One region of the Pusillimonas sp. NJUB218 genome, then DNA from elsewhere that is predicted to be linked to it. Evidence: riboswitches for the same ligand, from Rfam matches in the RefSeq annotation. Region 1 holds a riboswitch; the other holds the start of a gene.

Region 1 (8,662 bases):
CGCTCGATGCAAAGGCACGAAATGCCCTGGTGTGCCAGCATGGCTGCTGCCGACAGCCCGACAAGGCTGCCCCCAACAACAAGAACGTCGGTATGAGTCATAGGAAGTCGAGGTTTTAGTTGAGATGGCTTGACTTTACGTGAGCAGCGCGGCGGTCCGATACTCGATTTCTGTGGGTGCTTGTCAAATTCTGGATCGGGATTAACCCCGATATGTGCCGTTGACGGAGGTGTCATGCTCTATAGTGATTGGGAGGCGAGACGATGGCGTTCGCCTGAATTGACCGATAGACCATTAAACCGTGCGCGCCTGTGCGCAAAAGCAGCTTATGGCCAGCCAAGCAGAGTTTCCGTCCCGCGAGACCCATCGCATCGCTTCTTTGGCGGGTAATCGTCTTGTGGTGTCAAGCGAAGGCCTCGGCTGGCGGCATGTTTACGCATCGTTGGCTACCGAACAATCCTGGTCTGCTACGGTTCCGGCTGTCGATCACCTCTGTCTGGCGTACTGTGTCGCCGGTTCCGCGCATATCAGGCGGCGTCTGCCGGGTACGGGGCAAACGCACTCGGCCGACCTGCGGCCCCGATGTTTCGGCACAATCCCGCCTAACACCGAGTCGCAATGGCAGGTGACTGGCGCGCCGCAGGTCATGCTGCTGTATTTGCGACGGACACTTGTCGAACAGGTTGTTGCCGAGGTGTACGAGGGCGATATGCGTCGCGCTGAAATCAGGCCCATACTGGGTGAGAGCGAGCCGCTGCTGGAGCAACTGGCGCTGGCCGTGTTGTCCGAATTGCGTGCGCCGTCCGGTACGGGCGGTCACCTTTATACCGATGCTCTGGCACACACCATGGCGGTGCAAACTTTATATGCACTGGGGGACGGGGTCATTCGGCAACGGGCGCAAGCTGCGCAAAGTGCACGTATTTCCCGTCAGGGCGTACAGCGCGTGCTCGATTACATTGACACCGCGCTAGATCAGGACTTAAGCCTGGTTGCCCTGGCAGGCGTTGCCGACTATAGCCCTCATTTTTTTGCGCGCGCCTTTAAAAAGCAGGTCGGGCAATCGTTGCACCAGTATGTGGTTCAGCGCCGCATCGAGCGTGCCCGTCACTTATTGCTCAAGTCCGATCAGCCCATCAGTCAGATTGCGCTGCTGACGGGCTTTTCGGGTCAAAGTCATCTCACCAGTGTTTTCCGACGCCTGACAGGGACAACTCCAGCAGAGTTTCGTGCCACCGGTTTGCGTGTTATTTAGCGCGGGAATACAGCTGTTTGCCTTGTTTCACAAACTCTACGGCCTTTTCCTGCATTCCTAGCTGCAAGGCTTTTTCTGCTTCGATACCGCGCCCGGCGGCGTATTCCCGTACATCTTGTGTAATTTTCATGCTGCAAAAATGCGGGCCGCACATCGAGCAGAAGTGCGCGGTTTTCATGGCAGCTTTGGGTAACGTCTGGTCGTGAAAATCGCGTGCAGTGTCGGGGTCAAGGCCCAGGTTGAACTGATCTTCCCAGCGGAACTCGAAGCGCGCCTTGGACAGGGCGTTGTCGCGAATGGCCGCGCCCGGATGCCCTTTAGCCAAGTCGGCAGCGTGTGCCGCAATTTTGTAGGTAATGATGCCGTCCTTGACATCTTTCTTGTTGGGCAATCCAAGGTGTTCTTTGGGTGTGACGTAGCACAGCATGGCGGTACCGTACCAGCCGATCAGTGCGGCGCCAATGCCTGATGTGATGTGGTCATAACCTGGCGCAATGTCGGTCGTCAGGGGGCCAAGCGTATAAAAGGGCGCTTCATGGCAGTGCTTGAGCTGCTCGTCCATGTTTCGTTTGATCAGGTGCATGGGCACATGGCCCGGACCTTCGATCATGACCTGTACGTCGTGCTTCCAGGCAATTTTCGTCAGTTCGCCCAATGTACGTAGTTCGGCAAACTGCGCTTCATCATTGGCGTCGTGAATGGACCCCGGCCGCAAACCGTCCCCCAGCGAGAAGCTGACGTCGTACGCTTTCATGATGTCGCATATCTCTTCGAAGTGCTCGTATAAAAAGCTTTCGCGGTGATGCGCCAGGCACCATTTGGCCATGATCGACCCACCCCGCGAGACAATGCCGGTCAGGCGTTCTGCTGTGAGTGGTATGAAGGGCAGCCGCACGCCGGCATGAATTGTGAAGTAGTCCACCCCTTGCTCGGCTTGCTCGATTAAGGTGTCGCGGAAAATTTCCCACGTCAGTTCCTCGGCCTTTCCGTCTACCTTTTCCAAGGCTTGGTAAAGCGGTACGGTCCCTATCGGTACCGGTGAGTTCCGGATGATCCATTCGCGGGTTTCATGGATATTTTTGCCGGTCGACAAGTCCATGACCGTATCGCCGCCCCAGCGAATGGCCCACGTCATTTTCTCGACTTCCTGTGCAATATCTGATTGCAGTGCCGAATTCCCGATGTTGGCGTTAATTTTCACCAGAAAGTTACGGCCAATGATCATCGGCTCAAGTTCGGGGTGGTTGATGTTGGCCGGAATGATCGCTCGTCCGCGCGCAATCTCGTCGCGTACGAATTCGGGCGTGATGATGGTCGGAATATTGGCACCCAAAGGTGCGCCGGGGTGCTCTCGTGTCAGTTGCCGGTACATGCGTTCGCCCTTGGGGCCGAGTGCCTTCAGGCTGTCCAGGTAGGCATCCCGGCGCAAGTTTTCGCGAATCGCTACGTATTCCATTTCCGGTGTGACAATGCCCTGACGTGCGTAGTGCATTTGCGTCACATTACGTCCGGGTATTGCGCGGCGTGGCAAACGCTTCAAATCAAAGCGTAGCGCTTCTGTCGTTGGGTCTTGGCGGCGGGCCTGACCAAATGCGCTGCTTGGTCCAGGCAAACGCTCAGTGTCATTGCGCTCTTCGATCCATGGCGTTCTGACCTCGGCCAGGCCTCTGCGAATATCAATGATGACGTCCGGATCGGTATAAGGGCCGCTGGTGTCGTACACCGTAATGGGTGGGTTGGCTTCCTCTCCGCCTACGTCGGGCGTGGCGTGTTGAGAAATTTCGCGAAACGGCACGCGGATATCCGGACGGGAACCCGTTTGGTAGATTTTGCGGGCGTTGGGGAAGGCTTGAACAGCGGCCGGGTCGGCGATTGCCGAGGCGGAAAGGGGGGGGAGGGTGGTCATGGTTGCTCCAAAATGACGCTATGGAGCCGAATAGGGAGGCAACGGTACTGAAGGATTTTGCTCCCAGCATCGGCATTATCCGTACTGGTACAAAGGGTTTGTCTCAACCTGCCCGAAGGCAAGTACCCCTGCATGAGCGCGCAGTATAGGAGATTGGTGCAAATTGCGCCAGCCCGCCCGAAGCGTTATGTAGCGTCATCGGAAGACGCGATTGGCTAAAGCCCTTAGCTAGAGATGTGCTGCGTTAACCGGTTCTGACGTTTTGTGTCCAGGTCAGGATGACGTCTTCGATCATGCGTCGTTGCTCTGCCGACAAGGACTGGACGTCGGCTACGCTGATGCGTTCAAAGGGCCAGACTTGAGCTGCGTGGTTCGCCAGACTGTTGTCTTGCAGCGTTAACGCAGAACTGGCCGGGATCTCCATGGCGCCGATGCCTTCTGCCAGCCATGACGGGCTTATCTTCAGTGCGGCGGCCAATTTCAACAACTGTCGTGGGCTGGCGCGCAACCGAGTTTCGTAATTGGAAATTGCGCCCTGAGAGATTTTCGCTGCCTGCGCCAGTTCTTTCTGGGTCAGGTTGCGCAAATTTCGAGCGTGTTTGAGGCGTTCGGCTAAGGTGTTCACAAACGTGATTGAAGCGCCTAGTTCAATCACGTTGGTAATAATTAAAATTACGTATGTGATATTCGGGTAAATTATCGATTAGATTTTTTATTACGTTTCGTGAGGTGTGATCAAAATGTCGTTGCCGTTAATACTTTGGTACGAGCCGAAAGACACGCCAGCCCAGGTCTCCGAGCAAGGTCTGGTGGCGTGTTGCACGACCTTGGGCGCTGCTGGCTTCGAACGGGTCAGCTGTAAGAGCGCATCGCAATTATTGTCAAAAGCGGCCTTAATAGCGCGAAAGCGTGCGCTTGATGACGAAGATAGCAGGCCACGTATGTTTGCCGTGCTGTGCGGCTTGCTGGCCGAAAATGCAGCGTTGGCACACTTGTTGCGCGTAGATTTTCCGCACATGGGTATTGCGGCATTCGTCCCTGACTTGCACGAAGACACTCAACTATTAGCCTTGCAGTCTGGCATTGATATGTATTTCACACCAAATGCGTCCGATCGCCTTGTGGTGGCTGGCGTATTTGCGCTGTTGCGTCGTATGACGGGTAGTGACCCCGCTGCACAGTTGTTCGATGCTCCGCCCGCGTGGCGTTTTACAGAAAATGCCTGGAAATTGGTCAGCCCTGAAGGCCAAGAGGTACCGTTGACCACGACCGAGCGCGCCTTCATGCTGGCGTTGGCATCGTCTGACGAGCGTAGCGCAACACACGAGCAACTGCTGAAAGCCGCAGGCAGTTATTTGGCGGCAGAAGCCGATGGCGCCAAACGCGAACGATTAAGCGTGCTTGTCAGTAGAATGCGTCGCAAGTTTCAGGCTCGAAACCTCGAGTTGCCAGTGCGCTCTTTACACGGCTCGGGCTATATGTTTGTGGGGCCGATGGCGTAATCAGTTGTTATTGGCCGACCTACGATTGCCGCAAAAACACCATATTGTCACGATGCATCAGTTCGGCATCCGACATGCTGCCGAGAATTTCGGCAATGCGTGCGGTGGGCTGGCGCATGATGCGCCGGGTGTCAGTGGCCGAATAATTGATCAGGCCTCGCCCGCATTCGCGTCCTTGCTGGTCGATACAGGCCACGACATCACCCCGTTCGAAATCACCGTCGACATGAATGACGCCAATTGGCAGGAGGCTTTTGCGACCACTGGTCAAGGCTTTGACTGCGCCGTCGTCAAGCGTGACTTTGCCGCGCAGCCGAAGATGATTGGCAATCCAGCGCTGACGCGCGGATCTGACCGGGAGCAGGGCGCGTAGTTCACTGCCTATACGTTCGCCGTTGGCAAGCCGCTGCAAGACGTGCGGCTCGCGCCCTGACGCAATGATGGTGTGGGCGCCGCTATTGGCGGCGCGGCGCGCTGCCATTACTTTGGTCAGCATGCCGCCTGTTCCGATGCCGCTGCCGGCGCCGCCGGCCATGGCTTCCAGTGCTGGGTCTCCGGCTTGTGCGACCTGAATCAGTTCGGCTTCGGGGTTTTTGCGCGGGTCGGCGCTGAACAGACCGGCCTGATCAGTAAGAATGATCAGCGCGTCGGCTTCGATAAGATTGGTAACGAGTGCGCCCAATGTGTCGTTGTCACCAAACCGAATTTCATCGGTGACGACGGTGTCATTTTCGTTGACGATGGGCACCACACCCAGCGACAGCAAGGTATATAGCGTTGTCCGCGCGTTCAGGTAGCGCTCGCGGTCGGCCAGGTCTTCGTGGGTGAGCAGAATTTGTGCCGTGCGAATGCCATGACGTGCGAAGGCAACTTCGTAGGCTTGTACCAGACCCATTTGGCCAACTGCCGCAGCCGCCTGAAGCTCGTGCATGGCTTGCGGGCGCTTGGCCCAACCCAAGCGTGCCATACCTTCGGCGATGGCGCCGCTGGACACCAGCACAACCTCGCGCCCTTGCTGGTGCAGGGCGGCGATTTGCGCGGCCCATTCACCGACGGCAACCAGGTCGATGCCTCGCCCTTCGTTGGTGACCAGGGAAGAGCCGACTTTGGCAACAATACGTTTCGATTTGGCGACGACTGAGGTCTCGGAAGACATGGCTGAAACTGAAGGTAAAGGGGAAGCGATAGGGAGTCAGGAGGCGTCGGGCGTGTCGACCGGGCCGCGTGTGTCGTCGAAGCGAGGGTCTTCAGCAACATACGAACCATCGGCCTTGTCGGACGCCGTATTGGCGCGCTGTCGCTCTTCGTCGAGCCAGTCTTGCAGTGCCCAGATCAGGTCTTGCGTGCCTTCACCGGTAAGTGCAGAAATGGCAAATACCGGGCCTTTCCAGTCAAGCGCCTTGCAAATGCGTTTCTTGACGTCTTCGGGGTCAGCCACCATGTCGAGCTTGTTCAGGACAAGCCAGCGGGGTTTCTCGTAAAGCGTCTGGTCGTACTTGCGAAGCTCTTCGACAATGGCCTGGGCGCCCTCTACGGCAGGGCCGACGGGATCGATGTCGGGGTCGGGCGAGGAGACGTCGACCAGATGCAACAGCACTCGTGTGCGGGACAAATGGCGCAAGAATAAATGCCCCAGCCCGGCGCCCTCGGAGGCGCCTTCAATGAGGCCAGGGATATCGGCAATAACGAAACTGCGTGATTCGGACGTGCGAACGACCCCCAGATTAGGGTGCAGTGTTGTAAATGGGTAGTCGGCAATTTTGGGACGCGCGTTTGAAACCCGGCTGATGAAGGTGGATTTACCGGCATTAGGCAAACCCAGCAGGCCGACGTCGGCCAATACTTTGAGCTCGAAACGCAGGCGGCGCTGCTGGCCTTCTTGACCGTAGGTGAATTGCTTGGGCGCGCGATTGGTGCTGGACTTGAAGTGCAGGTTACCTTTGCCGCCGTCGCCGCCAGCCGCCAGTGTGACTTGCTGGTTGTGACGGTCGAGGTCGAATAATTGCTCGCCTGTGTCAGCGTCAAAAATTGTGGTGCCGACAGGGACGCGCAAGGTGATGTCGGGGGCAGCTGCGCCGTACTGGTCAGACCCGCGGCCGTTTTCACCATTTTTGGCGCGATGCAGACGCGAATAGCGGAAGTCGATAAGGGTATTGATGTTGCGGTCGGCAATGGCATAAATACTGCCGCCACGCCCGCCGTCACCGCCGTCAGGCCCACCCCTTGGGATGAACTTTTCGCGGCGAAAGCTCGCGGCGCCGTTACCGCCTTTGCCGGCAATAACTTCGATGGTGGCTTCGTCTACGAATTTCATGGGGCCCGTCGCTTAAAAATTAAGAGGATATTCTAAAACAAAAAGCCCTACCGGCTGGTAGGGCTTTGCGCGCAAGATTGCAGAGCTTAGTCAGCCGATACAACCGATACGGTGCGCTTGTTCAGTGCGCCTTTAACGGCGAACTTTACTTGGCCGTCGACCAGCGAGTACAGCGTGTGGTCTTTACCAATACCGACGTTGACGCCGGGGTGGAATTGCGTACCACGCTGGCGAACAATGATGGAGCCGGCGTTAATTGCCTGACCACCGTAAACTTTTACACCCAGTCGTTTCGATTCTGAATCGCGACCGTTCCGCGTTGAGCCGCCGCCTTTCTTTTGTGCCATGTTTAGCTCCTGATGACCTTATCCGAAATTACACGTTGACTGTGTCAATGCGCAGTTCGGTGTAGTTTTGACGATGGCCTTGACGCTTTTGATAGTGCTTGCGACGGCGCATTTTGAAGATTTTTACCTTGTCGTGCCGACCTTGCGCAAGAACAGTTGCCTTGACCACGGCACCGGCGACTAATGGCGTACCAATTTTAAGCTGGTCGCCTTCACCTACCGACAATACCTGGTCTAGCGAGATTTCTTGCCCGATGTCTGCTGGTATCTGTTCTACCTTGAGTTTTTGGCCAGCGACAACACGATACTGTTTGCCACCGGTTTTTATGACCGCGTACATGTGGGAATACCTCAAAAAAATATCTTGGCAAAATGCCAAGCTGGCTATTATGGCTTAAAAAACCGTTTGAAGTCAACAGCTAAGGGCGGGCAAGGGTGTGCCCGGCGCCCTGGCTGTTGTGTTTTGGGCAACGTGCAAACTTACGAACGGTAGTCGGCGTTGATGCTGACATAGTCGTGCGAGAAGTCGCAGGTGTAGACCGTTTCGGTGACGTTGCCTCTGCCCAGTGCGATGCGTACTGCGATTTCGGCCTCTTTCATGATGCGTTGGCCGTCTGCTTCGACGTAATCGGGGTGCCGTTGGCCATTGCTGGCCACCAGAACGTCGCCTAGCCACAGGTTGACACCACCGACATCCAGGTCAGTAATGCCGGCATAGCCGATAGCCGCCAAAATACGGCCCAAGTTTGGGTCACTGGCGTAAAACGCCGTTTTTACCAAGGGCGAATGGGCAACGGCGTAAGCTACTTTGAGGGCCTCGTCGGTGTTGCTTGCGCCTTCAACCCGGATTGTCATGAATTTGGTGGCGCCTTCGGCATCACGCACGATTTTTTGGGCCAGGTCGAGGGCGGCTTCGGCCAATGCCTGGTAAAGCGCGGGATAGGCGGGGTGCTCGCGTGAGTCGATAGACAGCCCGCACTGGCCCGTGGCCATGACAATGAACGAATCATTGGTCGAGGTGTCGCCATCGACAGTGATGCGGTTGAATGATTGGTTGGCCAGGTCGGCCGCTACTTGCTTGAGCAGTGCCGGTGCAATACCTGCGTCGGTCGCCAGGTAACCCAGCATGGTGGCCATATTGGGTTTAATCATGCCCGCGCCTTTGCTGATGCCGGTAATGGTCACGGTGTGGCCATTGATATCGACGCGGCGAGAGCTGATTTTGGGCTGGGTGTCGGTGGTCATGATGCCATAGGCGGCGTCGAACCAGTTGTCGGGTGACAGGTTGCCAATAGCTGCGGGCAGGCCGGCCACGAGGCGATCGACTGGTAAGGGCTC
Region 2 (8,662 bases), on a different contig from region 1:
GGTTTTGGTTAAACGTGTCGTCTTCGCTGAATTTACCCCGGGCAACGTTCTGGGCAGGGTTTGCTTTTGCATTGTTGGGGGCGGTGTTCTTTTCGGCCAAGGGCATTGTTGTCAAGTTAACCTATCGGTATCCCGGCGTTGATGCCATCACTATCATCAGCTTGCGCATGCTGTTGGCCGCGCCGTTTTTTTTGGTGGTGGCTTGGTTTCAGGCCCGTAAAGCAAAGCTGGGGCTTATCCCACGTTTAACGCGCAAAGATAGCGTTCGGCTTGTTTTATTGGGCTTTATTGGCTACTACTTGTCCAGTTTTCTGGCTTTTTTGGGCCTGCAAACCATTTCTGCCGGTCTCGAGCGTGTGGTGTTGTTTTTATCGCCCACGTTTGTGCTGCTTATTACTGCGTTTTATTTCAAGCGCGCCATAGCGCCGCGTCAATGGTTGGCGCTTGCGCTGTCTTACGGCGGGGTCGTGTGTGTTTTTCTTAACGACTTGTCGTTCAGTGGCGATGCCGTGGTTTTAGGTGCGGGCTTCGTGCTAGCGTCGGCGCTGTGCTATTCCATTTACCTGATCGGCTCGGGCGAAATCATGGCTCGGGTGGGGGCGACGCGCCTGGTGGCATACGCCATGCTGGTATCTACCGTATTTACGTTGGTTCAGTTTTTTTGGGTGTATTCATGGGAAGGGCTGGCATTACCGTGGCCTGTATACCAGTTGTCCTTCATTCATGCCACCTTGAATACAGTGGTGCCTACCTTCATGATCATGTGGGCAGTGGCTCGTATTGGCGCGCCGCTTACCGCCCAGTTGGGCTTGATCGGGCCGGTGTCAGTATTGTTTTTGGCTGCCTGGATACTGGGCGAGGCCATTACGCCATTGCAACTGGTGGGTACGGCGTTTGTATTGACAGGTGTTTTGGTGTTGGGCAAGCGCCCTAAAGCGCGCTAGGCGCTTGCGTTATATCGGGTGCGGCCGGCCGGGTTTAGACCAGCCGCGGTGGTAGTTGACGCTTACGCCAGCCACGACAAGGGGCTGTGTTTTATGGCCACGCCCACGATGTAGGCAAAGATCACGACGGCAATAATGGCCGCGATGGCTCGACTGCCGGGCGTTTTGCCGCGCTTGATGGCAACGGTGCCTACGACAATATAAAGCAACAAGGCGATCAGTTTGGCGATGATCCAGTCTTGAAAAAAACCGATTTGCACGGCCATGGCTACCCCGCAAACCAGAAGTACGGTATCGATGATGTGCGGGGCAATTCGCACCAATTTTTTTCGTAATGTGGCTGACTCAACAATCGACCAGTACGCACGAATGATGAAGAACAGCAGGCTAAGTGCGGCGGCTGTGGTGTGCAGATGTTTGAGTGCGAGGTACGACATAGAATGCATGGGTAACTGGGTTAATGCGTGCTGATTTCCCAGCCACCGTCTCCTTTGAGGTTAAGTTGAACAGGGTGGTGTCTGACCAAGGTACTGCGATGCCCGACGCTGATCAGTAAAGTGTCTGGCAGGTGCTGCGCGACTAGGCGGTACATGGCGTCTTCAAGGCCTTCGTCCATTGCGGACGTTGCTTCGTCTAAGAAGGCGGCAGCGGGTTGAGCGAGCAACAAGCGACCGAAAGCCAGTCGTTGTTGCTCGCCAAGCGATAGTATCCGGCTCCAGTCGGCGTCTTCGTCGAGGCGGTCGGCCAGGTGGCCAAGCTGCACGGCGTCAAGTACCTGACGAGCGCGCTGGTCGGCGGTTGTTGACGCCGCTTGGGTAGACTGACGTGACGTGTTGTCTACCAGTTTGTCGAGGTTTTGGGGCGCATGGCCGGCACTGGCAACGGCGGCGGCTTCCAGTGTTTCGGTATCCGTGATCCCCGCATCATCTGAGCGGCTGACCGCGTTAGGGTAATGCAAGGCGTCGCGCAGGCTGCCCAAGGGTAGGTAGGGCTTTTGTGCCAAAAACAGCATTTGGCCTTGCGGTCGGGTAATCGCGCCGTCGCAGTAGGGCCACAAGCCTGCTATAGCACGTAGCAACGTGGTTTTGCCCGAACCTGATGGGCCGCGAATCAGCATTGCTTGCCCGGCGTGCACCTGAGTATTCAGGTTTTCCAGAAGTAGCTTCCCGGTCGGGGTTCGCACCGTTAAGTTGTTTAGCTTCAACGCCTGGCCTGTTGACTGGACCTCTGGCTTGGGCAGTTTGGCCGCTTCGTCGATGGCTTGTGTGAATCCGGTCAGACGGTCTAGTGTGGCGCGGTAAGACGCAAAGTTGTCGTAAGCGTTACGGAAGAACGACAGGTTGTCTTGCAAGCGCCCAAAGGCTTGAGCGGTTTGCATCAGGTCGCCCAGGCTGATCTGCTTCGAGAAAAAGCGCTGGGCTTGAATAATGAATGGAAAAACAACGGCAGCCTGTGTAACCGAAAAGTTGAACCCCAGAAATTTAAGCGAGCGGTACACAATGGCCCAGGCGTTGCTGATGACCTGAGCAAAACGGTGTTTCAGCAGAGCGGTCTCAACCTTTTCCCCTGCATAAAATGCAATGCTTTCTGCGTATTCGCGCAGGCGCACCAGGGCATAACGGTAGTCTGCATTAAAGCGCTCGTTCAAGAAGTTAAGCAAAATCAGTGGGCGGCCAATGCGTATTGCAAAGATGGTGGCCACCAGCACGTAAACGAACACCAGAAACACCATGCCCCGTGGAATTTCGGTGCCAAACAGGGCCAGCGGGCCGGAAAGACCCCACAAAATGAGCGTGAACGCGACGGTTGAGACCAAGGCATCGACCACGCCCATCGACAAGGTTAACGACGACTCAACGAAGACCGTGACGTCGTACTGAATGCGCTGGTCTGGGTTGTCGATACCTTTTTTAAGGTGTTGCGTGCGGTAATACGACTCGCCACCCAGCCACCGCTCAAGCATTTGCTCGTTCAGCCAAGTTCGCCAATGGATGGTAAAGGCTTGTTGTACGTAGAAATCGAGGAGGGAGCGCAGCACATGCACAGTCGCGAGTGCGGCAAACAGCCACATGGCCAGCCAGAACCCTGCTTCGTTCAGGTCTTGCAACGCGCTGTACATAGTGTTGTACCAGTTGGAAAACAGCACCTGCAAGCGCACGCCAGCCAATGTTAAAAAAAGGATGAAGGCAACGGCCAGCATGGGCCTAATACTGCGTTTGGGCGAAAAGTACGCGCCCGACAGTTGCCAGAACTGTCGTCCCCAGACGGTACGCTTTGCCAGTAGCCAGACGGTCAGCGCGAAGCAAACCAGAGTAATGGCGTAGGTCTTGGCGATCCATAGCCCGCTACTAATGAGTTCTGAAGTCCAATCCATTCACGTCCTGCGCTTTGCTGTTATGGTTATTTAATGAGATTCAAATTGTGCTTTGATACCGGCGTTGCCCAGGTTGCAAAATGACCTTTTGGGCGCTGCGCGGTGAGGCTTGTCAGTTTGGCATCACGACAGCGATAATGGCCCGTCATCATCTAATACAAGGGTTGTTCATGCCATTCATCACTATTTCCGCTACCCAAAGCTTTAGCCAAGAGCAAAAGAAAGCCTTGCTTCACAAAGCCAGCGATGCCGTCATCGAAGCGGTGGGGGCGTCTCTGAAATCCGTCCGCGTGATGTTACATGAATTGCCAGGCGGCCACTACCTTGCCGAAGGCAAGCTCGATACCCCTGCGATCAATTTCCGTGTCGACATGATTGAAGGGCGCACCGAGCAGCAAAAAGCAGCGCTGATTGCGGGCTTGAGCAAAAGTGCCCATGAGGCAACAGGTATTTCGGAGGACGATGTGCGTGTGTGGCTGATCGATATGCCAACCACCAACGTGGGTATGGCAGGCGGCATAACGGCCCGCCAAGCGGGCCGTTAAAAGCGTGGTGTTGTTGGTGCTTATGGCAAGTGCCTAATTGGCATTGTTTTGCACCCTAACCTCATGAACGTTTACTGCCCCAGGTTTTCAATGGCATCAACCACCATGTTGGTGCCCACCGCCAGCATCAAAATATCCGATGCGACCCTTACATAGCGGTGACCGGCCGGGGGCGGGCCTATGCGTGCCAGCAAAGGGCCATCCAGCTCGTAAAACATGATGTCGGCGCCCAAGGGGTAACCACGCCGCCACTGTTTGGCCTGGCCCGGGGGCATGCAACCATTGTTTTTCTTAGCCAGCCCCGGTGGGCAGTTACCTGCCCGATACATGTCTTGAAAATAGTCGTGGGCGTAACGGCGCTGGTCGTCATTGAAACTGAACCGTATTGACAGGTCGGCGCCACCGCGCGGGCCAGGCCCCATTTGTCGCCCGCCGCCCTGACTCATGCCATTGCCCGGCCCATTTCCGTATTTTGGACCCGATCCAGGGCCCTGCCCGGGTGTGCCTTGCATATTGGGGCCACCGCGCCCCTGGCCATTACCCGGCCCCTTGCCTTGCCCTGCGCCGGGACCATTTTGCACAAAGTCGGGCACCTGGGCAGAGGCGGGGGCTGTAACCAGTAACCCGGCTAGAGCCAATGCCGCCGCAGAGCCACGCCATACCGAAGACATTTTCATGACCGTCCTCCCGTTTGTTATGGACAAGGTCAGTGTATGCCTGTCAGGCGTATCTTTCTTCATCAAATCATGCAAAAGCATGGCGTATTGTTACAAATGCGCCTGTTGCTCTTATCTTGTATCGCTCCGGCAGATGCGCCTTGCAGGCCGCAGAGGCAAGCAAAAACTGTTTGCAGATTAAGGCGTCAGACCACCTTTGGACAGGGTGACCTGTAACGCTTCCAAGTTCTGCGGCGTTACATGGATGACGCCCTTGCCGGGTACATCAATTTCTGAAATCATGAACAAGGCCAGGGCCGTCACAAAGGGTACGACCAGCAGCCAGGCCTGGCTGCCGGCGCGCATGTGGTAGCCGATCAGGAAGTGGGAACACACGCCAAACACAATCAGGATCAGCCATGCCGTCATCGGAATCTGGTGGCGCCAGCTTGCCATGGTCTTTTGCTGTGTGATGTAAAGCTGACCGCAGGCTTCGACTAGTGATACGGACACCGGGTTCGGCGCCTTCTTGGCCGCCTCGCTCACAAAATTCCACATCTTGGTCTGCAACTGAATTGACTGCATGCGTAATGCAGCGCGCTGGGCTTCATCCGCTGCATGGTAGAACGCAATGCGTGAGACCAGATACTCTTCCAGCAGAGTTTCGGCCTGTTGCTGGGCGCTGATCGTGGGCAGCAAGGTGGTGCGCTGGAAGGCATTAGCCAGCGCCATGGCTTCGTTTTCCTCGGCGCTCACGCGCGTGTTGTAGCCGCTGATGGCAAACGACAGCAAAAAGCCCATCAGCAGGCCAAACAGCGACAGCGTAGCGCCCAGCACAATCTTGAGGCCTTCGTCCTTGGCAGGGTCCGCCTTGCGCTGGCGGCGGCTGACTGCGCTTCCTGCCCATGCGGACAGTGCCAGCACGAAAAAAATGGCCAGCAGCATCTTCAAAGCGTTAGCGTCCAGTAGGTTCAGCAGTTCAGACATATTACATTCATCCACTTATCAATTGCCGTGACTGGCCACGTATGCTCCAGCAAGCCTTAACGTCGCGCAAGGTCTGTTTGTCGAAGCCTTACCCTATTTTCGGGTCAGCGCAGCCAGTGCAAAGGTAATGGCCAGCGTGGGTAACGCCGAGCCGTACCCGGGTGCCCATTCGCCAATGCCGTGGTAGCAGGCGATTCCCAGGAGCCACAATGCGGCGGCTGTCCAGTCGATGGCCCGACCATCCGGGCGCAATTCAGACTTTACAAAGCCCTGGCGTCCCAGAATAACGCCGTACAACGGCACAAATATCGAGCTCAACATCAGCAAGAAAGGTTCGAGAGTGTGCATGGGCAGCAGGGTGGCCAGCACCATGCTGACGACGGCAAGCGTCAAGCCCCACCGGCGAATACTCCAGCGCGGCATCAGGCTGTGTGTGGAGACCGAGCCCGAGTATAGGTCGCCGTAGGCGTTGTCGAGTTCGTCGATCATGATCAGGCCGAGTGCGATCAGACCACCTTGCGCCAGCAGCAGAGCGCTGACCAGGCTGGTGTTGGGTTCGGCAACGCTGACCACAACGACACCCAACGCGTAACACCAGATATTGGCAACGGTGTAGCCCAGCCATGTGCCGCCCATGGCGCCTCGGCCGCTGCGACCGTGGCGGGCATAGTCTGCCACCAGGGGCAGCCATGACACCGGCATGGCAATGACAAGATCCATGGCAGAGAACATGCTCATCGAACCGTTGCCTTGTCGGTTCCACATGGCCTCGAAGCCCTGAGTTTGCAATTGCCCCAAAAATTGCCAGCTTAACCAGATAAGCGACAGCACAACCAGGGGTAGGCCGAAGCGGCTGATGAACTTGCGAACAAGCGTAATCATCGAGCCCGCGAGCAGTGCCATCAGGATAGCGCCCCAGAACAAGGTCACCAGCACGATGCCGAGCGACCCGCCTAGATCAATGCCAAAGGCCTGCCGGGTAATGGCGGTGGTGCCTTCGCGCATGATGACGAGCTCGAATGTTGTCCAACCCAGAAGTTGAATGATGTTGAGCAAGACGGGCAGGCGGGCAAACGCGTTGCCGTAGGTGCAGTGGATTAGCCCCGCGCTGGAAAGCCCCGAGTTGCATCCGGTTCGGGCCACCCAAGCCAGCAAGCCCGAGCCCACAATCGAACCCAGCAAAATCGCCATTACGGCATCTTTGGTGCCAATAGCGGGTACAAGGTAGGCACCCACCTGCATCACCAGCAGCCCGACCCCCAGGCTGAACCAGAGCGAGGCATGTTCATGCCAGCCAAAAACGCGGTCGGATTGAGGTATAGGTGTAAGCGCCTGATTATGAGGCGTAGAACTGTTTGTCATGGCAGACCCAAAAAATGCAGGGGCGACAAACAGGCTGACTGAAAATCGGATGGACTTCGGATGTCAGCGATGACGTCGCTTTCCTGCGCGAGGATTATCTCAACAGGTTCAAAGGGACTATCTCAGCCGCAAAAAGCGGCACCCCTAGCGAAGCGCCAAATTGTACTGGTTCTGCGTAAAAAAGCCAGCCTAGTCGAATTTGATGATGTTGAATGCCAGACGATTGTGCTCGTCGCGGCTGACGTCGTAGCCCAGGCGTTCGTTGATGGAGTTGTCGGGGTGGAAGGTCAGTACGACGGGCTTGATGTGTTCAAGCTCTTGCTCGGTCACGTAAACCGCATTGCAAATGATGATTTCGTCACCTTTTTGGCAGGTGCGGGCCGCTGCGCCATTCAAAATGCAACATTGCGAGCCCCGTTCGCCATAAATGACGTAGGTGCTGATACGCGCACCTGAGTGCTTGTTCCAGATGTCTACAAACTCCATAGGCAAAATGCCCGCTGCTTCGCAGTGGTCGGGGTCAAGCGTAATAGAGCCGTGGTATTCAAGATCGGCGCCTGTGACACGAATGCCATGCAGTTTGCCGGCGACTACTTTTCTCACTGTTGTCTCGGGTTAAGAATTAACAAGCTAAACATTGTAGTTTTTTTCGTCGCTATGAAGTTAAATCTGTGCAGGGTTGGTGGCAGACATGGGACGGTTTCATGCAATAAAGCCTTTCAACCGCCTTTTTAGGGTAATTTCATTATCATCTAATTATAATAATTTGGATCTGGGTTCAACTTGTTTTGTGGCGGAGGGGCCATGTTTGCATTGCTTGAGGCTTATCGTGCAGGGCTACTTGGCCGGTCTCACTGGTTGCCCAATATCGTTGCCGGCGTCATTGTGGGCGTGGTGGCCTTGCCACTGGCCATGGCGTTTGCAATAGCCAGTGGCGTCAAACCCGAGCAGGGCTTGTACACGGCCATTGTTGCCGGCTTGCTCGTCTCTGTCTTTGGTGGAAGTCGCGTCCAGATAGCTGGCCCGACGGGGGCTTTCATTGTTATTTTGTCTGGCATTGTGGCCACTCATGGCATTCAAGGCTTGCAGATTGCCACCCTGATGGCCGGGGTAATTTTGCTTTTACTGGGGGTCGCCCGATTGGGGGCCGTCATCCGGTTTATCCCACAGCCCGTTATCGTTGGCTTTACCGCGGGTATCGGTGTCATTATTTGGGTTGGCCAATGGAAAGACTTCTTCGGTTTGCCCATAACGCCCGAGGGCCACTTTCACCAGAAAGTGTTGCAGATGTTGCAGGCCCTGCCCAGTTTAAGTCCGGTTGCAACGCTTTTCGGTGTTGTATCGCTGGCTTTATTGTTGGTCATTCCACGGGTACCCCGCTTTTCAAAAATACCTGGTCCGTTGGTTGCGCTGGTGGGCATGACGGCACTGCAGTCGGTGTTTCAGTTTCAAGGGGTACCAACTATTGGCAGTGTTTTCGGAGAGCTACCGCGTGGGTTACCCACATTTGAGTGGCCCGACATTACATTGCTGCGTATGGTCGAACTGATTGGCCCGGCGTTTGCTATTGCCATGCTCGGTGCCATCGAGTCTTTGCTCTCTGCTGTCGTCGCCGACGGGATGTCCGGGTCGCGTCATAACTCCAACCAAGAATTGATCGGGCAGGGCTTGGCCAATATGGCGGCTCCTTTGTTCGGTGGTTTTGCGGCAACGGGGGCCATCGCTCGTACGGCAACCAATATCCGTAATGGGGGCAACAGCCCGCTGTCCGGTATTGTCCATTGCATCACGCTG

What was found. A riboswitch is a leader RNA that binds a small molecule or an ion and turns the genes downstream of it on or off. The one in region 1 is predicted to bind thiamine pyrophosphate.
Region 2: linked by a shared signal. The riboswitch ahead of CHR62_RS09780 (cytosine permease) and the one ahead of thiC (phosphomethylpyrimidine synthase ThiC) in region 1 are both predicted to bind thiamine pyrophosphate.

What each region holds. Positions count from the first base shown of each region.
Region 1 covers NZ_NQMK01000007.1:105,615-114,276, reverse strand. Annotated here, with positions in the region: gene CHR62_RS10400 (FAD-dependent monooxygenase) at 1-101, opposite strand, end outside; gene CHR62_RS10395 (AraC family transcriptional regulator) at 329-1,255, shown strand; gene thiC (phosphomethylpyrimidine synthase ThiC) at 1,248-3,161, opposite strand; TPP riboswitch at 3,206-3,301, opposite strand; gene CHR62_RS10385 (helix-turn-helix domain-containing protein) at 3,406-3,786, opposite strand; gene CHR62_RS10380 (helix-turn-helix domain-containing protein) at 3,902-4,663, shown strand; gene proB (glutamate 5-kinase) at 4,683-5,819, opposite strand; gene obgE (GTPase ObgE) at 5,856-6,977, opposite strand; gene rpmA (50S ribosomal protein L27) at 7,064-7,324, opposite strand; gene rplU (50S ribosomal protein L21) at 7,353-7,664, opposite strand; gene argJ (bifunctional glutamate N-acetyltransferase/amino-acid acetyltransferase ArgJ) at 7,805-8,662, opposite strand, start outside.
Region 2 covers NZ_NQMK01000006.1:198,741-207,402, reverse strand. Annotated here, with positions in the region: gene CHR62_RS09810 (DMT family transporter) at 15-944, shown strand; gene CHR62_RS09805 (SirB2 family protein) at 1,007-1,381, opposite strand; gene CHR62_RS09800 (ABC transporter ATP-binding protein/permease) at 1,402-3,318, opposite strand; gene CHR62_RS09795 (tautomerase family protein) at 3,399-3,863, shown strand; gene CHR62_RS09790 (hypothetical protein) at 3,935-4,540, opposite strand; gene CHR62_RS09785 (hypothetical protein) at 4,718-5,506, opposite strand; gene CHR62_RS09780 (cytosine permease) at 5,600-6,868, opposite strand; TPP riboswitch at 6,932-7,024, opposite strand; gene panD (aspartate 1-decarboxylase) at 7,058-7,471, opposite strand; gene CHR62_RS09770 (SulP family inorganic anion transporter) at 7,673-8,662, shown strand, end outside.